3 regions of the Paenibacillus sp. FSL K6-1096 genome follow, and region 2 is predicted to be linked to each of the others. Evidence: a T-box and tRNA genes for the amino acid it is inferred to sense, from the RefSeq annotation. Region 2 holds a T-box; the other regions hold tRNA genes.

Region 1 (6,956 bases), 1.4 Mb from region 2:
TATGTGGGCGTAGACCCGAAACCGTGTGATCTACCCCTGTCCAGGGTGAAGGTGCGGTAACACGCACTGGAGGCCCGAACCCACGTACGTTGAAAAGTGCGGGGATGAGGTGGGGGTAGCGGAGAAATTCCAATCGAACTCGGAGATAGCTGGTTCTCCCCGAAATAGCTTTAGGGCTAGCCTCGGTGAATGGAGTGGTGGAGGTAGAGCACTGATTGGGTGCGGGGCCCGCAAGGGTTACCAAGCTCAGTCAAACTCCGAATGCCACTTACTTCTTGCCGGGAGTCAGACAGTGAGTGCTAAGATCCATTGTCAAAAGGGAAACAGCCCAGACCATCAGCTAAGGTCCCCAAGTGTGTGTTAAGTGGGAAAGGATGTGGAGTTGCACAGACAACCAGGATGTTGGCTTAGAAGCAGCCACCATTGAAAGAGTGCGTAATAGCTCACTGGTCGAGTGACTCTGCGCCGAAAATGTAACGGGGCTAAACACACCACCGAAGCTATGGCTTGATGCTTTGCATCAGGGGTAGGGGAGCGTTGTATGTGGGTTGAAGGTGTACCGTAAGGAGCGCTGGACAGCATACAAGTGAGAATGCCGGTATGAGTAACGAAAAGATCAGTGAGAATCTGATCCGCCGAAAGCCCAAGGTTTCCTGAGGAAGGCTCGTCCGCTCAGGGTAAGTCGGGACCTAAGGCGAGGCCGACAGGCGTAGTCGAAGGACAACAGTTTGAAATTACTGTACCACCGTAATCCGCTATGAGCGATGGGGTGACGCAGGAGGGTAGTGACGCGGACTGATGGATGTCCGTCTAAGCAGTGAGGCTGGTGTGCAGGCAAATCCGCACACTGTTAAGGCTGGGCTGTGATGGGGAGCGAAAATTACAGTAGCGAAGGTCATGATCTCACACTGCCAAGAAAAGCCTCTAGCCAGGAGAAGGTGCCCGTACCGCAAACCGACACAGGTAGGCGAGAAGAGAATTCTAAGGCGCGCGGAAGAACTCTCGTTAAGGAACTCGGCAAAATGACCCCGTAACTTCGGGAGAAGGGGTGCCTCGGTAGGGTGAATAGCCCGAGGGGGCCGCAGTGAAAAGGCCCAAGCGACTGTTTAGCAAAAACACAGGTCTGTGCGAAGCCGCAAGGCGAAGTATACGGGCTGACGCCTGCCCGGTGCTGGAAGGTTAAGGGGAGTGGTTAGGGGTAACCCGAAGCTATGAACCGAAGCCCCAGTAAACGGCGGCCGTAACTATAACGGTCCTAAGGTAGCGAAATTCCTTGTCAGGTAAATTCTGACCCGCACGAATGGCGTAACGACTTGGGCGCTGTCTCAACGAGAGATCCGGTGAAATTTTAATACCTGTGAAGATGCAGGTTACCCGCGACAAGACGGAAAGACCCCATGGAGCTTTACTGCAGCTTGATATTGAATTTGGGTACGATCTGTACAGGATAGGTGGGAGCCGTGGAAGGCGGAGCGCAAGCTTCGCTGGAGGCGCCGTTGGGATACCACCCTGATCGTATCTAGGTTCTAACCTGGTACCCTCAGCGGGTACGGGGACCGTGTCAGGCGGGCAGTTTGACTGGGGCGGTCGCCTCCTAAAGAGTAACGGAGGCGTTCAAAGGTTCCCTCAGAATGGTTGGAAATCATTCGAAGAGTGCAAAGGCAGAAGGGAGCTTGACTGCGAGACCTACAAGTCGAGCAGGGACGAAAGTCGGACTTAGTGATCCGGTGGTACCGCATGGAAGGGCCATCGCTCAACGGATAAAAGCTACCCTGGGGATAACAGGCTTATCTCCCCCAAGAGTCCACATCGACGGGGAGGTTTGGCACCTCGATGTCGGCTCATCGCATCCTGGGGCTGAAGTAGGTCCCAAGGGTTGGGCTGTTCGCCCATTAAAGCGGTACGCGAGCTGGGTTCAGAACGTCGTGAGACAGTTCGGTCCCTATCTGTCGTGGGCGCAGGAAATTTGAGAGGAGCTGTCCTTAGTACGAGAGGACCGGGATGGACGTACCGCTGGTGCACCAGTTGTTCCGCCAGGAGCATGGCTGGGTAGCTACGTACGGACGGGATAAGCGCTGAAAGCATCTAAGCGTGAAGCCCCCCTCAAGATGAGATTTCCCAGTATGTAAGACCCCTTGAAGACGACGAGGTAGATAGGTTGGAGGTGGAAGTGCAGCAATGCATGGAGCTGACCAATACTAATCGGTCGAGGGCTTATCCAATAAACTAACACACAAATTCGTTTCGGATTCAGTTTTCAGGTGATCAAGACCTGATATGTATATTCCCTGATAGCTCAGTTGGTAGAGCACTCGACTGTTAATCGAGTTGTCACAGGTTCGAGTCCTGTTCGGGGAGCCATATGGAGAGGTGTCCGAGTTTGGCCGAAGGAGCACGATTGGAAATCGTGTAGGCGCCACAAGCGTCTCGAGGGTTCGAATCCCTCTCTCTCCGTAGCAGTACTTCATTATGTTCCACAGCATGGCCCGTTGGTCAAGGGGTTAAGACACCTCCCTTTCACGGAGGTAACATGGGTTCGAATCCCATACGGGTCACCAATATCATCATACGGTTCTCATTTGGAGGCTTAGCTCAGCTGGGAGAGCATCTGCCTTACAAGCAGAGGGTCGGGGGTTCGAACCCCTCAGCCTCCACCATCTATAATTAAATAGATTTTTACTAATGACGCGGGGTGGAGCAGCCCGGTAGCTCGTCGGGCTCATAACCCGAAGGCCGCAGGTTCAAATCCTGCCCCCGCAATTAACCTTTTACTTTGGAACCGTGGTGTAGTTGGCCTAACATGCCTGCCTGTCACGCAGGAGATCGCGGGTTCGAATCCCGTCGGTTCCGCCATTCTTAATTGCTTCAGGGATGAGAATTAATCATCTTGAAAGAATCACTTTTATGGCTCGGTAGCTCAGTCGGTAGAGCAAAGGACTGAAAATCCTTGTGTCGGGGGTTCGATTCCCTCCCGCGCCACCATACAATTTAATATGCCGGTGTAGCTCAATTGGTAGAGCAACTGACTTGTAATCAGTAGGTTGGGGGTTCAAGTCCTCTCGCCGGCACCATCCGTGGAGGCTTAGCGAAGTGGCCAAACGCATCAGACTGTAAATCTGCTCACGTACGTGTTCGGTGGTTCGAATCCATCAGCCTCCACCATTTTTTAGGGGCATAGTTTAAAGGTAGAACAACGGTCTCCAAAACCGTTGGTGTGGGTTCAATTCCTGCTGCCCCTGCCAATTTAATATCCTATAAAAGAATCACATGGCGGCCGTGGCGAAGGGGTTAACGCACCGGATTGTGGTTCCGGCATTCGTGGGTTCGAGACCCATCGGCCGCCCCATTTCTTTTATAAGAATGTTAAGGTATTGCAACAACTTCATATGGCGACTGTGGCGAAGGGGTTAACGCACCGGATTGTGGTTCCGGCATTCGTGGGTTCGAGACCCATCAGTCGCCCCATTTATTTCAAAGCAAATTTTGGGGATTAGCCAAGCGGTAAGGCAACGGACTTTGACTCCGTCATTCATAGGTTCGATTCCTATATCCCCAGCCATTATATGCGGACGTGGCTCAGCGGTAGAGCATCGCCTTGCCAAGGCGAGGGTCGCGGGTTCGATTCCCGTCGTCCGCTCCATTTCTTTCGGTGCCATAGCCAAGTGGTAAGGCAAAGCTCTGCAAAAGCTTTATCCCCAGTTCAAATCTGGGTGGCACCTCCATTATTTTTTTGTTTCACTTATATATGCCGGCGTGGCGGAATGGCAGACGCGCTCGACTCAAAATCGAGTGGGAAACCGTGGAGGTTCGAGTCCTCTCGCCGGTATCATTTATTAATAAGAACAGCCCTTTAGATGGAAAATCTAATGGGCTGTTCTTATATTTATTACACCGGTAACAGAAGTAGGGGACGCCTATGCCGCTCGACCGGCCTTAAATCCGGAAGCGAGCAGCAGGGCCAAAAATCCCACGGCGACGCCCCACAAAACGAAGGCGTTTGAGCCGACCGCATCCAGCCCTCCGAAATACATCACTTCCCGAAGTCCTCCTGCCGCGAACCGCAGTGGCGTCCACGAATAGATCCAATCACGGGTCGTCTCTGACAAGAACTCTGGAGCCATGTTCAGCAGCGGCATAGAGAAGAACATCAGCAGTACGAGCAGCGGTATTCCACGGATTCCGATCCAATTCAGCAAGGAAGATTGTAACAAGAAGAAGGCCGATCCGGCCAACCAAAGGAATAACCACGTCTCCTTCGCGTTCACCAGTTCCATGCCGTACCAAGATGCAGCCATCCATACGGTAAAGCAAGAGGCTAGGCCGACGATCACAAGTCCCCCGATAGCCTGCAGCGCGCTGACTGTCCATCTCCTTGAACCCGCAGCAACCGCCTTCTGGCCAGCCAGAAACAAGATTATACCGGTCACCATGCTGCCGATCCATATGGTCTGGGTCAACAAACCTGGCGCATTCCCTGACGCACTATTCACCCCGGGAGGATGCACGACTTCTTCCTGAATGTTCACCGGTGTCATTAAAGCTTTAGCTGTTTCAACCGGAATCTGCTCTGTTTGCTGTCCGATCTGCTCAAGGAGCTGTTGTAACAGTTCCCCGCTGATCATTTTCATCGCTTGCCCCATTGCTTGTCTTATGACCATCGTGGCTTGGGTGTTCATACCCTCGTTAAAGATGATTTTTACATTAGCGGGAACCGGCGAGTGAGTTGCTAATGAGAGTAAGCTGCTGCTCAGATCCGCCGGAATGACCATCGCTCCGTAATATTCGCGTTTATCCAATCCTTCCCTGGCCTTTTCCTCGGAATTTACGACATGCCAGACGAATGGCATTGCCGGGTCTGAGACCAGCTTTTTCCGGATCATTTCCCCTACCGCAAACGTTCCTCCAGCCGCCAGCTCTGCCGGCCGGTCAAGGATAACGAGGGCCACCGGGAGCTCTTTTGGCTTCGATCCTAGCACTGATCCCATTATCGCTCCCCCGAATACAGTCAACACGATCAGAACAAGCACTAATCCAAGCCACGTCATTTTTTGTGTTACTATTCTCATCATTTTCTTCCTCTCGTTACATTCGTGAAGCGAAAGACACCACTGAAATTAAATTCGGCGATGTCTTTTTGCGATTTAGCTATTACAAACTTCAAAATCGATTGTTCGTATTTTTTCGCTTTTCTTCCGGCAGAATGGCCTCGATTACGTCCCAATGTTCAGCGATCTTTCCATCCTGTACGCGGAACAGATCATAGAAAGCAGTAGGCTGGCCATCAAATAGACCCTCACTCACGGTAAGAACAAAATCGCCTTGCCCGATGATCTGATGGATATGAGTATATTGAAATTCAACTTTTTTCTCCTTCATAGCCTGCAAAGCAGCGTGAAGGCCAGAGAGGCCGTCTGCAATATGTGGACTATGCTGAATGTAGGTATCTCCATCAAAGTAAGAGGCAAGCAGCTCTGGGTTCTTCCCGAGCAGGATGTTTTCCACATAGCTTTTGACAAATGCTTTGTTGGCCTCCGTCTTGCCGATATCCTTAATCGTAACCGGGCCGTCAATCATCGTATGATTGCTTGGAGTCTTTTCCACCATCTCTTGTAAATTGTCCCAATGTTCAACGATTAGTCCATTCTCAAACCGGAAGATATCAAATACGATTTTAGGGCCGTGAAAATGATATACCGAATGAAGAGCCACAACATTTCCATCAACTAACGCCCGCTTAATGTTTACCTTTGTGCCCATGTCCTTTAAATGATCAAGAGCACCAAGCATGTTTTCCCGGCCATCGAGTAAGGCCTGGTTGTGCTGAATATATTGATCAGGGTGAACGTTAGCCCTAATCGCTTCGGGATTGCCGCTCTCAAAACTTTCCAGCACGGCGATTGCCTTATGTACAAGCTCATTTTGATAGTTGAATGTCATTGGTGAATCCTCCTTAGAGTTATTTAGTCATTCGGATAAATAATGAACAGTCGTTGTTTATTTATCTTGTGCTCATTATAATAAAGGTTAATATAACGCTCAATATTCAATATTTTTAATTTTGAAGTATAATGGACAACTCATACTAGCTTTGTCGCTTAATGGCGCTAAATAAATTGAGGAGGCAAGGACACAATGAACAAAAAAACCGACTTAAGAATACTGCGCACGAAGCAATCGATTCGAAAGGCGTTTGATGAGCTTATTCAGGAAAAAGGATATGAGGCGATAACGATCCAGGATATTGCCGACCGGGCGATGATCAATCGGAATACATTTTATCTTCACTACCAAAACAAGCCTGATTTATTAGATACATGTATGAATGAATTGTTAAGCGATTTAAAGGAGGCAGTCGTTCTTTGTCCGATCAGCATGATTCCTTTCAGTATTTCTCTGCTTGAGACAGTCATGCAGACTGTACTGGAGCATATTTCTCAAAATATGAGCTTTTACCGTTCCATGTTGATTGATGAAAATCGAATCTATCCGTTTCGAGCGAAAATGGAGAATATCATTAAGGGTAAATTAATAGAGGGGTGGAAGCCTGCCCAGGAAAACTCCTCATCAGAGATATCCAAGGAGTTGCTGATCGAATTCCTCGGATCGGCTTTCATGGGAATTGTGATTTGGTGGCTTAAAAGCGATGAGCCCCTTCCTGCAGATAAAGTTTCATCTCAGTTTAGCAGAATCGTTGCCTATGGGCACTTAAGAGCTGCCGGTATTGATTGAAAAAAAGCCGAGTCTGTGCTACTATCAGAAAAATACAAATTTAGCGAAGAAGAGAAGGCTATGCCATAGCGTTTATGTCCAGAGAGCGGAGGGATTGCTGAAACCTCCGTCGTAACGCAAGTATAGTGTCGTCTCCGAGCTGTTGACCGAACGCGGTAAACGTGATTGCACGCCCGTAAGTAGGACCAACCGGCCTGGCATCCGTTAACATGCTGAAGGTATAGCAT
Region 2 (6,956 bases):
GCCTTATGCTCCTCTTCCTCCGGGTCGGCAGCCGCCGCCGGAGCAGGTGCCGCTGCCGGCGCTGCCTCAGCAGCAGCCGGCTTCCCGGCTCCCATCGCTTCGGCGATGTACGCCACCTCCTGCGCTACGTCCAGGCGCGGGAAGATCGGGTCGCCCTTCACCAGCTTAGTGCCCGCTGGAATCAGGCCGAACGTTCTGCCGCTCTCCCAGGTGGTCAGCTCGCCCGGCTCAATGCCCAGCTGCGCCCAGATCTTCGCCGGAGCGCCGGTCAGGAACGGCTGAAGCAGGATGGACGCGGTACGCAGCCCCTCCACCAGATGCCGCATGACCGAGGCCAGCTCGCCGCTGCGGCTCTCATCCTTGGCGAGTACCCACGGCTGGGTCTCGTCAATGTATTTGTTCGTCCGGCTGATCAGCGCGCCGATTGCAGTCAGGGCCACGGAGAATTCCATCTTCTCCATCGCCTCTTCCACCTTGGCGTAGGTGCTCTGCACTGCCGCTTCAAGCTCGCCGTCAAATGCGGTGACCTGCCCTGCATACGCGGGAAGCTCGCCGCCGAAATACTTCTCGACCATCGCGCCGGTCCGGTTCAGCAGATTGCCGAGGTCATTGGCCAGGTCATAGTTGATCCGGTCCACGAAGCTCTCCGGCGTGAAGGTTCCATCCGAGCCGAAAGGAACCTCGCGCAGCAGATAATAACGCAGGGCATCCAGGCCGTAGCGGTCAATCAGGGTCACCGGATCGACGACATTGCCTTTGGATTTGGACATTTTGCCGTCCTTCATCAGCAGCCAGCCGTGGGCAAAGACCTTCTTCGGCAGCGGCTCACCCAGCGCCATCAGAATGATCGGCCAGTAGATTGTGTGGAAGCGGACAATCTCCTTGCCCACGATATGTACATCAGCCGGCCAGAACTTGTCATACAGGCTGCGGTCCTCCGAGCCATAGCCGAGCGCCGTAATGTAGTTGGTGAGCGCATCAATCCATACATACACGACATGCTTGTCATCGCCTTTTACCTTCACGCCCCAGTCAAAAGTCGTACGGGACACCGCCAGATCCTCCAGACCCGGCTTGATGAAGTTGTTGATCATCTCGTTCTTGCGCGATTCCGGCAGGATGAACTCCGGGTTCTCCTCATAGAACTTCAGCAGACGGTCAGCATACTTGCTCATGCGGAAGAAATAGCTCTCCTCCTTGACCAGCTCGACCGGATGGCCGCTGTCAGGACTTTTCCCGCCGATGATCTTGCCGTCAGCGTCACGTTCGATATCCACCAGCTGAGTCTCCGTGTAGAAGGTCTCATCCGAGATACAGTACCAGCCTTCGTACTCCCCTTTGTAGATATCCCCCTGCTGCAGCAGCCGGTCAAAAATATCCGCAACCACCTTCTTATGCCGCTCCTCCGTTGTACGGATGAAATCATCATTAGAGATGTCCAGCTTCTTCCACAGCTCCTTGATGCCGACCACAATTCCGTCTACGAACTCCTGCGGGGTCTTGCCGGCCTTGGCGGCCTTCTCTTCAATCTTCTGCCCATGCTCGTCCGTCCCCGTCAGATAACGCACCTCATAGCCGCGCAGCCGCTTGTAGCGGGCCATCGCATCACCGGCAACGGTTGAATACGCATGGCCGATATGCAGCTTGTCACTCGGATAGTAGATCGGTGTTGTTAAATAAAAGGTTTTGTGCTCGCTCATTACTTCATCATCCCTTCGTTATCCTAACTTTGACGCAAAAAACTCCCGCCCCGATTATGGGGCGAGAGTAACCTCACGCGATACCACCCAACATTCCCCGGCTCCTCACAGAGCACAGGCTTCGTCAGTTCCATGCGAACTGTCCATTAACGCTGGAATACGCCGTACTCTTACGCAGGCAGAGGCTTCCGGGCCTGGCGCTCGAATACAGTTCCTCCCGGACCATATTCAATCTGGCATCCCATACCGGCTCCCAGCAGCCCCGGCTCTCTGTAATGGTTGTCCACATCTACTCATCCGTTCCTCGGAATATACTTATTATTCAAAATATACCCATCGGCACGCCCCGTGTCAAGTCGTCTGCACCGGCTTGTCCCCGGAAGAGTGCCCTTTGGCCGGCGGCACGGGATCAAGCCCACCCGGATGAAAGGGATGACAGCGGGCAATCCGCCTGGCCGCCAGCCAGGACCCCTTAAGCGGCCCGTGCACTTCAATCGCCTCCAGCGCATAGGCGGAGCAGGTCGGATAGAAGCGGCAGGTCGCCGGCTTCAGCGGCGAAATGAACTTGCGGTAGACCCGGATCGGCGCCTGTACCGTTCTTCGCAGGTCAGCCATATCAGTGGCCCTCTTTGGCGTGGGAGAGTGCGGCAGCTTCTTCTTCTCTGCCTTGCTCACACTCCTTACAATAACCGAACACCTCGAATTTATGCTTGACGACCCGGAATTGATCCGGGGTATCCGTTAGATTCATCGGACAGAATTGGATGGGGTACGTCTTCATGCACTGCAGACAGATCATATGATGGTGGTGATGGTCCTCGCTGCAGCTGGCCTTGAACTTGACGCCTTCTTCAAAAACAATCTGCTCCAGTACGCCCAGCTCTTCCATTACCCGCAGATTGCGGTAGACCGTATCGAAGCTGAGTCCGCTGTACTTGCGGCCCATATGCTCATATACATCCTTCGCCGACAAATATCCCGTATTCTCGCCGAATAAGCGGGCAAGTGTCTTGCGCTGATCGGTGATTCGCAGCCCCTGCCCCGACATTGCTTCTAATATTTGATCTGTCGATAGCATTCGCTCATCTCCTAATAGTATAGGTCGTTTGTATTGCCCTCTCTTTATAATGCCCCAAAAGCAAGGTCCCCGTCAATAAAGCCTGTTGCTCAGTGGCCAGCGGGAATTACAGGCACAGCAAAGCGGCAGCCGTTCCCTGAGGAAGGCTGCCGCATTTGGGATATATTCAGTTTACTTCTTGGCCGGTAGCGGCGTGAAGACGAAGTTTACTGGCAGATTACTGCCGGAAGCGACGGTGAAGACCATCTCCACCCGGCCTTCATATTCTCCAGTCCGGTAAACGACTGCGTTCATGTCGGACTTGTTTAACTGCCCCTTGTTCGGCAGATTTACAATTGTACCGTTCACCAGCACTGATCCCAGATAACCGCCGCCGCGCGGATTGAAGGTGATCAGCGTGTTCGCTGCTACACGGTCCAGAACGATTTTGTACAATACACCGAAGTTCCCGGAGTTTGAGGCGGTTGTCCCGGTCATCGGATCAATGCCGTCCAGATTCAAGTCATTCTTGTTGTCGCCAAGGATCAGCTTGGATTGTGTAGCACCCACCAGATCCGTTACATTCATGATTCGGGTTGAATCCGGATAGGTTCCCCGGTTGTGAACGCCATCACGGTCAAGAACAGGCAGATATGGCAGCTCAGCGACCGGGTCTTTGCTCTCCTCCACCATGACTACGTTATACTGGACCGGCAGATCACTGAACAGATCCGCGCTCAGCGACATTACGTCTTTCGGCTTCATGGCAATTTTGTTAAGGTCTGTCATAATCGGCAGGCTTTGCCCCGGCTGCAGGGTAATCTGCGATTGGGCGAGACCGGTAATCATAGAATTATAGTACTTCTCAACCGACACCTTACCAGTATATTCAGGCGATGTAACCGGACCGGCAATCCCCAGATACTGGGTCGTAATGGTTGTCGGATACAGGTTATTGTTCGTTGCGATCACATAGAGCTTCTGTCTGGTGGCCATATTGTTCATATGATGCACCAGGAATCGGGTATTGCCTACAGAATTCTCGCGGTACAGAACGCCTTCCGTATTTACAGTCTCAGGACTGTTACTGCGGATGAGCGTGTAGCCCTCGGAAGAGAGATTGTACGGCAGATTCGGAAGCCCCGGAATCAATCCGCCATCCATGCTGATGATATCGCCCGGAGGGGTGAACAGCTTCGTCACTTCATCCTGTGTATACAATTGCTCACTGGTAATATTAATGATCTTCTCGGCAGTACTGGTGAGACCATGCTTATCTGTTACTGTCAGCTGGATGGGTACAGGCCCCGGAGTGAAGTAGGCCAGCGCCCGGTTATTCCAGGTGACGGTCAGCTCTTCATTCTCAGGGTCATAACTGGTATCTGTCAGGATAACCGGCTCACCCATTTTGTACTCGTCCTTATCGGTCGTGAACTGGGCTACAGGCGGCTGGTTGGGCTGCAGAACCTGGATCGTCACCGGATAAGGATCACTCCACATATTGTTGGCATCGCGTACAGAATAGGTGACTGTATAGAAGCCCGGCTGATCATACATGTCCTGCTTGTTGTCGCTCCACCGTTCTTCCACAATCGGCGTGCCGTTCGGCGAAGAACTGGAGGTCACATAATTAACGATCGTCTCCCCGGCATAGATTTCCTTCGGCGACACGGTGAAGGAAGCGGTCGGCTTCGTATTCAGCGACAGGATTACCCGCTTCTGCACATTGTCAACCGTGTAAGGAATGTTAAGCGCATAGGTTATGGAAGTCAACGGGACCATGAAGGTGCCTTTGAATTGGTAAGCCGGGCCTTTCATGGTGAACTTGGTGCCGTTGACCGTATAAATCTTGCTGTCGGTCTTGAAGCGCATGATGCTGGTGCCTTTGGTTACAATAACCTCTTTGGTTTTGTAATCATACGTGAAGGCTACTCCAACCATCTCCACCATCGCACGGATGGACACGTAGGAGACTCCGTTCTTGACGGCCATCGGCTGATTGGCCGTATACGGTACACCGTTGCGGAACATCTTGTTGCTGTTCATCATCAGAATCAGCTTGCCTGCCCCATCTTCTGGAGCAGCTATTCCTGGAGTTGGTGTAGGCTGCGTGAATGGAGTCATCGCCGGGTCTTCGGTTGGTACAGTACCGTCAATAGTACCGTCTGCAGGTGCTGTAGAATCGCCGGGAACGGCAGTTGCTGCCGGAATTGGTGTTTCTGCAGGTACCGTAATCCCCTCTACCGGTGTTGCTTCAGGAACAGGTGTCGGCGTTGGTGTTGGCGTTGCGGTCACTGAACCTGCAGGCGTCTCCGTAACCAGTGGAGGCAACGGGTCTGTGGATTCAGGCTGAAGCTGGGTTGCTGCGGTATTCACCGCTGAAGCAACACTCCCTGTTGTTGTTGTCTGCGTGCTGACTGGTGCTGCGAATGCCGGAACCGCTGCTACGGATTGCGTCACAGCCAATACGGCCACCAAGAACGTTCTTTTCAAATTCATTGTACGACTCCTTCTGCTCCCATTTGTAGTATATAAGGCAGTCTCTTCATTACCTTCTCTCCACCTTATATTCCCCTCAAAAACGTGAACCGCCCTCTTGATGAAGGCAGAATGTTTTGCCACGTTCATTTTACAAAACATAGTATTAGACGCAACGAACCCCGAAAAGTTTCATTTTGTGTAAAAGAAAATCGGTAAATATCTCCACCTCACATCCCCGGGGAGAATCGGGCGGACAGATCCGGTCCGGCAGGCAAAAAAAAACGACCGCCCCGCCAGGGACAATCGTTGTTCTCAGCTTAACATTCAACGGGCTTCCGCTTTGTGCTTGCTGCGGTATTCCTTCGGGGTCATTCCCGTCTGCTTCTGGAAGACCTTGGTGAAGTAACGCCGCTCCTGATACCCTACGCCGGAGCTGATCGCGGTGATGCTCTTATCGCTGCTCGCCAGCATGAACTTGGCCGCCTCAATCCGCTGCTGGGTGACATACTCCACGAAGGTCATGGCGAAGCGGTTCTTGAACAGCAGGCAGAAATAGCTGCTGCTGATCCCGATTCTATTCGCCACCTCGTCGATGCCCAGATCCGAGTGAAGCCGCTCCGTGATGTATTGAGCGGCCTGGTGCATAAGCTGCTCCGGTGTTTTTTTGGCGGAATCCTCAGCCGGAGGCATCTCCTGGAACAAAGGAATGCTGTTATACAGCTTATCCTTGTATTGCCTGCTGCGGATACGGGCACCGATCTCCCGCACCTTGTCGCCAAGCTCCCCGTAATGAATCGGCTTGCAAATATACTCCTTCACACCCAACCGGATCGCTTCCCGGGCGTAATCGAACTCCTGGTAGCCGCTGAGCAGCAGCACCTCGCTCGTAAGCCCCATCTCCCGCAGCTTGCCGATGAAGGTCAGGCCGTCCATCACCGGCATCCGGATATCGCAGAGCACCAGGTCCGGCGGCTGCTTCTCCGCTATGCCCAGTGCTTCCATCCCGCTGCGGGCCATCCCGGCCACCTCCATGCCCATGTCCTGCCAGGGAAGAACCCGGTTAAGATTATTCAGAATCGGCGCCTCATCGTCAACTAATAATACCTTTAGCATAATGATCTTCCCCCTGCCCGTATTTAGGGATGATGCACTGGATGACCGTTCCCTCACCCGGACTTGCACAGATAAAGATGCCGTACCGGTCGCCGTACTCAATCCGGATGCGGTCTGCGACACTGCGTACGCCCAGTCCCCGCCGCTCCAGATGAATGCCCTGCCCCGGCTCTTGAGGCGGCTTCTGTCCGGCCGGATCGTTCACCATATACTGGAACATGGAGAGCTGGGCCGGGGTCATGCCGATTCCGTTATCCTCAATCCGCAGAATCAGATTGCCTTTGTTCTCCCAGACCCGCACCCGGACCAGACCCTTATAGCTGATTCCCTCGAAGCCGTGCTGAATGCTGTTCTCCACCAGAGGCTGGAGCGTGAGCTTCAGAATCCCGCAGCCCAGCAGCTCATTTGGAACCTCCAGCTCATAATCGAACAGATCCTCGAACCGGAACTTCTGGATGTCCAGATAATTGCGCAGATGCTTAATCTCTTCCTCCAGCGTAATCTCATCCCTGTCCTGAATGCTGATCCGCAGAATGCTCGCCAGCCGGTAGACCATCTCACTGACCTTGCGCCCTTCATTCTGCACGGCCAGCACATTTATCGAT
Region 3 (6,956 bases), 3.4 Mb from region 2:
TTTCTCACTGCTGATACACATCCAGCCATTGCTCCAGCTGCTGCTTCAATCCCTCTCTGGCTGACGGCGGCTCAAGAATCTCTGCATTCGGTCCGTATTGCAGAATCCATTTGGTGAATTCCTGCTCATTGTTAACCGTGACCTCAAACAGCAGGGTACCATCCCCTTCATCACTCATCCGCGGACGTACGAACAGCTCTTCTTCTTTGATGTAACGCGCCACCTCGGGGTGAAACCGTACCTTGAACGTAATATTTCTTGTCCCCCGATGAATCGACCAGGTGTTCTTCAGATACTGCTTGATATTGAAATTGCCTTTATCGAAAGTGGACGCCGTCATCTCGACCTGCTGAAAACGGCTGATGCGGAAGGTACGGATGGCGCTCTGCAGGTGACAATAGCCAATCAGATAAAAGCGTTGATCCCGCGGAACCAGATAATACGGATCAATCTTCCGTTCCGTGATCTCATTGCGTAATTGAGAATGGTATACTGCCCGGATGCTGCGCTGCTCCAGAATCGCTGCAATCAGCGGCTGCAGGAAATTCCGGCTCTTCTTGCGGTAGGCCGGGGTACCCATCTGGATAATATCAGCGATGTTCTCCAGCAGCCCGTTCTGTCTGGACTTCTCCTTCAGATGGGTCCCCATTACCTTATCATATGCGGAATGAAATCCCGGCGGGATCTTCTGCTCATGCAGCACCGACGGCAGCAGCGAGAACGCCAGAGACTCCTGCTCCGTGAAGTCCAGCGGGTATAGAAAGAATTTGCCCATGAACCTGTAGCCGGTTCCCCTGCCCTCATTCGTCACCGGAGCGAAATGGCTGATAACCTCAAGATCCCTGTATATCGTTCTAATATGGACCTCGCACCTGTAGGCCAAGTCCGCCGCTGTAATCCCGGGATTGGCCTGAATCGCATTGATGATTTTGAAAATCCGAATTACCTTGTCTGTCATAACGATGCCCTCAGCTTCCAAGTAAATGTTGTCAATGATTCCACAGCTCTACTATACCAGTTCTTGGGAAACTAGGCTGTCGGCAAACAAGCGCACCAGGCTGGCAGGCTCCATTCGTTTCTCCAAGTCCGTTACACCAGCATGTTGAGGTTGAATTCGGTTTGTCTGCATACATTCGGCCCATCTGCTGTGGCATCGACTATTGTGTTCGGTTTTTCGCATACGTTCGGACCATCTGCTGTGGCATCGACTATTGTGTTCGGTTTTTCGCATACGTTCGGACCACATGCCTCCCCCGCCGCTTGGTATGGAGAGCAATGTTGCATATTTTGCAGGATTTCTCTGTAACTGTTACTTGCTGAGGAGGATTGTTGCATTATCTGCAGAAATTCCGGTGGTTAGAGCAAATGAGGGATGGTTTTGTTGCATTTGGTGCAGGATTTCTGCATATGCCGCTTCTATTGATTAGCATTGTTGCAATTTATGCAGGATTTCTCTTTTATAGTTACTGGCTGTGGAGCATGAGGCCCTTCCCCCCATCGCAACGTTCGGAGAACTACCTCAATAACAAGAAAACAGCCCCTGGATGGCCCAAGGACTGTCTAATACTTCTATAAGCGGGTGATGGGAATCGAACCCACGCTATCAGCTTGGAAGGCTGAAGTTCTACCATTGAACTACACCCGCACAGATGAAATATCGGGATGACACGATTTGAACATGCGACCCCCTGGTCCCAAACCAGGTGCTCTACCAAGCTGAGCTACATCCCGTTAATGGCGCGCCCTGAGAGATACGGATGCTACGCATCCGATTGCGAAGTAGAGCTATCGAAGCTTATGCTTCAACGAACTCGTTCGAATCTGACGGACACTTAGATGATTCAAGGAAGTGATAAATGGCGCGCCCTGAGAGATTCGAACTCCCGACCTTTTGATTCGTAGTCAAACGCTCTATCCAGCTGAGCTAAGGGCGCAAAATCTATATGGAGCGGACGACGGGAATCGAACCCGCGACCCTCGCCTTGGCAAGGCGATGCTCTACCGCTGAGCCACGTCCGCAAAAACATGGTGCGCGTGAAGGGACTTGAACCCCCACGTCGTGAAACGCCAGATCCTAAGTCTGGTGCGTCTGCCATTCCGCCACACGCGCACACGTCATAACAAAATGGTGAGCCATGAAGGACTCGAACCTTCGACACCCTGATTAAAAGTCAGGTGCTCTACCAACTGAGCTAATGGCTCTCATACAAGAACTCAATCCCAAAAAATGATGGCTGGGGATATAGGAATCGAACCTATGAGTGACGGAGTCAAAGTCCGTTGCCTTACCGCTTGGCTAATCCCCAATGTCGGAATCAGGTGGAACCTCTATACTTCGAAATATAGGATGCTCAATCCCTGTTGCCTTAATCCATCTCATTCCTTATGCCATTAAAATGGCGGAACCGACGGGATTCGAACCCGCGATCTCCTGCGTGACAGGCAGGCATGTTAGGCCAACTACACCACGGTTCCAGAGTTAAAGGTTAATTGCGGGGGCAGGATTTGAACCTGCGGCCTTCGGGTTATGAGCCCGACGAGCTACCGGGCTGCTCCACCCCGCGTCATTAATAACAATCTATTTAGTTATAGATGGTGGAGGCTGAGGGGTTCGAACCCCCGACCCTCTGCTTGTAAGGCAGATGCTCTCCCAGCTGAGCTAAGCCTCCATGTTAAACTTCAACGAACCCAGGGAATTCTCATCCCATCAAAAATGGTGACCCGTATGGGATACTCTTCACTCCGTTACGAGATTGCGAAGTATTCCTTCCGAAGCCTATGCTTCAACGAACCCAGGGAATTCTCATCCCATCAAAAATGGTGACCCGTATGGGATTCGAACCCATGTTACCTCCGTGAAAGGGAGGTGTCTTAACCCCTTGACCAACGGGCCATGCTGTGGAATGTAATGAAGTACTGCTACGGAGAGAGAGGGATACTCTTCACTTCGTTACGAGATTGCGAAGCAGTGCTAACGAAGCCTATGCTCCAACGAACCACTGAGGGTTCTCATCCCTATTCAAAAGAAGTACTGCTACGGAGAGAGAGGGATTCGAACCCTCGAGACGCTTGTGGCGCCTACACGATTTCCAATCGTGCTCCTTCGGCCAAACTCGGACACCTCTCCAAAGTGGCTCCCCGAACAGGACTCGAACCTGTGACAACTCGATTAACAGTCGAGTGCTCTACCAACTGAGCTATCAGGGAATATGGTGGGCCTTAGTGGACTCGAACCACTGACCTCACCCTTATCAGAGGTGCGCTCTAACCAGCTGAGCTAAAGGCCCGTTCTTATACACTATTCAACCCATCAGGGCAAAAAAAATACCACAGATGTGTGTGGGAAATCCCGCTTGGCGGCGTCCTACTCTCCCAGGACCCTTCGGTCCAAGTACCATCGGCGCTGGAAGGCTTAACGGTCGTGTTCGGGATGGGTACGCGTGGAACCCTTCCGCTATCGCCACCAAACGTGATTTTTCGAAGCCTACGCTTCTCGAAATCGCTACAGAAAATATCAAACCATCGGTTTAACTTCCTGCCAGGCTTAATCGCCTGAAAACTGAATCCGAAACAGAAATCTGCGTTTGCCCTTGTTACGGGGCCCCCGGAAAGTACTCGGAATCCGCTTTGTCAGCGTCTTCTTCACTTTTTGGGGTAGTTTATTGGATAAGCCCTCGACCGATTAGTATTGGTCAGCTCCATGCATTGCTGCACTTCCACCTCCAACCTATCTACCTCGTCGTCTTCAAGGGGTCTTACATACTGGGAAATCTCATCTTGAGGGGGGCTTCACGCTTAGATGCTTTCAGCGCTTATCCCGTCCGTACGTAGCTACCCAGCCATGCTCCTGGCGGAACAACTGGTGCACCAGCGGTACGTCCATCCCGGTCCTCTCGTACTAAGGACAGCTCCTCTCAAATTTCCTGCGCCCACGACAGATAGGGACCGAACTGTCTCACGACGTTCTGAACCCAGCTCGCGTACCGCTTTAATGGGCGAACAGCCCAACCCTTGGGACCTACTTCAGCCCCAGGATGCGATGAGCCGACATCGAGGTGCCAAACCTCCCCGTCGATGTGGACTCTTGGGGGAGATAAGCCTGTTATCCCCAGGGTAGCTTTTATCCGTTGAGCGATGGCCCTTCCATGCGGTACCACCGGATCACTAAGTCCGACTTTCGTCCCTGCTCGACTTGTAGGTCTCGCAGTCAAGCTCCCTTCTGCCTTTGCACTCTTCGAATGATTTCCAACCATTCTGAGGGAACCTTTGAACGCCTCCGTTACTCTTTAGGAGGCGACCGCCCCAGTCAAACTGCCCGCCTGACACGGTCCCCGTACCCGCTTAGGGTACCAGGTTAGAACCTAGATACGATCAGGGTGGTATCCCAACGGCGCCTCCAGCGAAGCTTGCGCTCCGCCTTCCACGGCTCCCACCTATCCTGTACAGATCGTACCCAAATTCAATATCAAGCTGCAGTAAAGCTCCATGGGGTCTTTCCGTCTTGTCGCGGGTAACCTGCATCTTCACAGGTATTAAAATTTCACCGGATCTCTCGTTGAGACAGCGCCCAAGTCGTTACGCCATTCGTGCGGGTCAGAATTTACCTGACAAGGAATTTCGCTACCTTAGGACCGTTATAGTTACGGCCGCCGTTTACTGGGGCTTCGGTTCATAGCTTCGGGTTACCCCTAACCACTCCCCTTAACCTTCCAGCACCGGGCAGGCGTCAGCCCGTATACTTCGCCTTGCGGCTTCGCACAGACCTGTGTTTTTGCTAAACAGTCGCTTGGGCCTTTTCACTGCGGCCCCCTCGGGCTATTCACCCTACCGAGGCACCCCTTCTCCCGAAGTTACGGGGTCATTTTGCCGAGTTCCTTAACGAGAGTTCTTCCGCGCGCCTTAGAATTCTCTTCTCGCCTACCTGTGTCGGTTTGCGGTACGGGCACCTTCTCCTGACTAGAGGCTTTTCTTGGCAGTGTGAGATCATGACCTTCGCTACTGTAATTTTCGCTCCCCATCACAGCCCAGCCTTATGATGTGCGGATTTGCCTGCACACCAGCCTCACTGCTTAGACGGACATCCATCAGTCCGCGTCACTACCCTCCTGCGTCACCCCATCGCTCATAGCGGATTACGGTGGTACAGTAATTTCAAACTGTTGTCCTTCGACTACGCCTGTCGGCCTCGCCTTAGGTCCCGACTTACCCTGAGCGGACGAGCCTTCCTCAGGAAACCTTGGGCTTTCGGCGGATCAGATTCTCACTGATCTTTTCGTTACTCATACCGGCATTCTCACTTGTATGCTGTCCAGCGCTCCTTACGGTACACCTTCAACCCACATACAACGCTCCCCTACCCCTGATGCAAAGCATCAAGCCATAGCTTCGGTGGTGTGTTTAGCCCCGTTACATTTTCGGCGCAGAGTCACTCGACCAGTGAGCTATTACGCACTCTTTCAATGGTGGCTGCTTCTAAGCCAACATCCTGGTTGTCTGTGCAACTCCACATCCTTTCCCACTTAACACACACTTGGGGACCTTAGCTGATGGTCTGGGCTGTTTCCCTTTTGACAATGGATCTTAGCACTCACTGTCTGACTCCCGGCAAGAAGTAAGTGGCATTCGGAGTTTGACTGAGCTTGGTAACCCTTGCGGGCCCCGCACCCAATCAGTGCTCTACCTCCACCACTCCATTCACCGAGGCTAGCCCTAAAGCTATTTCGGGGAGAACCAGCTATCTCCGAGTTCGATTGGAATTTCTCCGCTACCCCCACCTCATCCCCGCACTTTTCAACGTACGTGGGTTCGGGCCTCCAGTGCGTGTTACCGCACCTTCACCCTGGACAGGGGTAGATCACACGGTTTCGGGTCTACGCCCACATACTCAGTCGCCCTATTCAGACTCGCTTTCGCTGCGGCTCCGGCTTCTCACCTTAACCTTGCATGTTGAACGTAACTCGCCGGTTCATTCTACAAAAGGCACGCCATCATCCATATAGAGGACTCTGACTTTTTGTAAGCACACGGTTTCAGGTTCTATTTCACTCCCCTTCCGGGGTGCTTTTCACCTTTCCCTCACGGTACTGATTCACTATCGGTCGCCAGGTAGTATTTAGCCTTAGCAGATGGTCCTGCCAGATTCATACGGGGTTTCACGTGCCCCGCACTACTCGGGATCCGTCTCGGAGGGAACACAGTTTGGGCTACAGGGCTTTTACCTCTATCGCGGGCCTTTCCAGACCTCTTCGCCTACCATATTCCTTTGTAACTCCATGTGAGACGTCCCACAACCCCAAGGGGCAAGCCCCTTGGTTTAGGCTGTTCCGCGTTCGCTCGCCGCTACTGACGGAATCACTATTGTTTTCTCTTCCTCAGGGTACTTAGATGTTTCAGTTCCCCTGGTCTGCCTCTGCGTATCCTATGTATTCAGATACGAGTAACTGTGCATTACCACAGCTGGGTTTCCCCATTCGGACACCCCCGGATCAAAGCTTGCTTACAGCTCCCCGAGGCAGTTTCGTTGTTCGCCACGTCCTTCGTCGGCTCCTGGCGCCTAGGCATCCTCCGTGTGCTCTTAATAGCTTAACCAATGCGTTTTCCGGTAGGAAAATCGCTCAGCATTACTAAATTTAAACTTGCTTACACAAGTTCAGCTTAAAGGAATGTTCTAAAACGCAAATTCGTTTCGGTATCCAGTTTTCAAGGATCAAGGTTCTTACCTTTGAGAGCTTAAACTCTCAAAACTGACCAACGAGTGAGTAACTAGCCGACCGGCTAGATTTCAAATTTGAATGTCTCCACTTCCGAAGACGATTCTCCATAGAAAGGAGGTGATCCAGCCGCACCTTCCGATACGGCTACCTTGTTACGACTTCACCCCAATCATCTACCCCACCTTCGGCGGCTGGCTCCCTTGCGGGTTACCCCACCGACTTCGGGTGTTGTAAACTCTCGTG

What was found. A T-box is a leader RNA that pairs with one kind of tRNA and senses whether it is charged. The one in region 2 lies ahead of metG (methionine--tRNA ligase), so its partner is inferred to be a tRNA-Met.
Region 1: it has a tRNA-Met gene. The T-box ahead of metG (methionine--tRNA ligase) is inferred to sense a tRNA for this amino acid. The anticodon was not compared.
Region 3: it has a tRNA-Met gene. The T-box ahead of metG (methionine--tRNA ligase) is inferred to sense a tRNA for this amino acid. The anticodon was not compared.

What each region holds. Positions count from the first base shown of each region.
Region 1 is NZ_CP150274.1:2,635,540-2,642,495, reverse strand. It holds rRNA gene MHI24_RS11620 (23S ribosomal RNA) at 1-2,222, shown strand, start outside; tRNA gene MHI24_RS11615 (tRNA-Asn) at 2,286-2,361, shown strand; tRNA gene MHI24_RS11610 (tRNA-Ser) at 2,365-2,454, shown strand; tRNA gene MHI24_RS11605 (tRNA-Glu) at 2,484-2,558, shown strand; tRNA gene MHI24_RS11600 (tRNA-Val) at 2,582-2,657, shown strand; tRNA gene MHI24_RS11595 (tRNA-Met) at 2,687-2,760, shown strand; tRNA gene MHI24_RS11590 (tRNA-Asp) at 2,776-2,853, shown strand; tRNA gene MHI24_RS11585 (tRNA-Phe) at 2,907-2,982, shown strand; tRNA gene MHI24_RS11580 (tRNA-Thr) at 2,996-3,071, shown strand; tRNA gene MHI24_RS11575 (tRNA-Tyr) at 3,077-3,162, shown strand; tRNA gene MHI24_RS11570 (tRNA-Trp) at 3,169-3,242, shown strand; tRNA gene MHI24_RS11565 (tRNA-His) at 3,271-3,346, shown strand; tRNA gene MHI24_RS11560 (tRNA-His) at 3,390-3,465, shown strand; tRNA gene MHI24_RS11555 (tRNA-Gln) at 3,485-3,559, shown strand; tRNA gene MHI24_RS11550 (tRNA-Gly) at 3,566-3,640, shown strand; tRNA gene MHI24_RS11545 (tRNA-Cys) at 3,649-3,722, shown strand; tRNA gene MHI24_RS11540 (tRNA-Leu) at 3,748-3,826, shown strand; gene MHI24_RS11535 (ABC transporter permease) at 3,915-5,066, opposite strand; gene MHI24_RS11530 (nuclear transport factor 2 family protein) at 5,158-5,937, opposite strand; gene MHI24_RS11525 (TetR/AcrR family transcriptional regulator) at 6,133-6,729, shown strand.
Region 2 is NZ_CP150274.1:1,266,226-1,273,181, forward strand. It holds gene metG (methionine--tRNA ligase) at 1-1,700, opposite strand, end outside; T-box leader at 1,755-2,014, opposite strand; gene yidD (membrane protein insertion efficiency factor YidD) at 2,052-2,315, opposite strand; gene MHI24_RS05835 (Fur family transcriptional regulator) at 2,317-2,778, opposite strand; gene MHI24_RS05840 (stalk domain-containing protein) at 2,950-5,256, opposite strand; gene MHI24_RS05845 (response regulator) at 5,563-6,351, opposite strand; gene MHI24_RS05850 (sensor histidine kinase) at 6,329-6,956, opposite strand, start outside.
Region 3 is NZ_CP150274.1:4,670,496-4,677,451, reverse strand. It holds gene MHI24_RS20730 (WYL domain-containing protein) at 5-958, opposite strand; tRNA gene MHI24_RS20725 (tRNA-Gly) at 1,575-1,645, opposite strand; tRNA gene MHI24_RS20720 (tRNA-Pro) at 1,658-1,731, opposite strand; tRNA gene MHI24_RS20715 (tRNA-Arg) at 1,858-1,934, opposite strand; tRNA gene MHI24_RS20710 (tRNA-Gly) at 1,945-2,019, opposite strand; tRNA gene MHI24_RS20705 (tRNA-Leu) at 2,027-2,110, opposite strand; tRNA gene MHI24_RS20700 (tRNA-Lys) at 2,127-2,202, opposite strand; tRNA gene MHI24_RS20695 (tRNA-Gln) at 2,232-2,306, opposite strand; tRNA gene MHI24_RS20690 (tRNA-Asp) at 2,398-2,475, opposite strand; tRNA gene MHI24_RS20685 (tRNA-Met) at 2,491-2,564, opposite strand; tRNA gene MHI24_RS20680 (tRNA-Val) at 2,594-2,669, opposite strand; tRNA gene MHI24_RS20675 (tRNA-Glu) at 2,819-2,893, opposite strand; tRNA gene MHI24_RS20670 (tRNA-Ser) at 3,038-3,127, opposite strand; tRNA gene MHI24_RS20665 (tRNA-Asn) at 3,132-3,207, opposite strand; tRNA gene MHI24_RS20660 (tRNA-Ile) at 3,211-3,287, opposite strand; rRNA gene rrf (5S ribosomal RNA) at 3,352-3,468, opposite strand; rRNA gene MHI24_RS20650 (23S ribosomal RNA) at 3,663-6,588, opposite strand; rRNA gene MHI24_RS20645 (16S ribosomal RNA) at 6,824-6,956, opposite strand, start outside.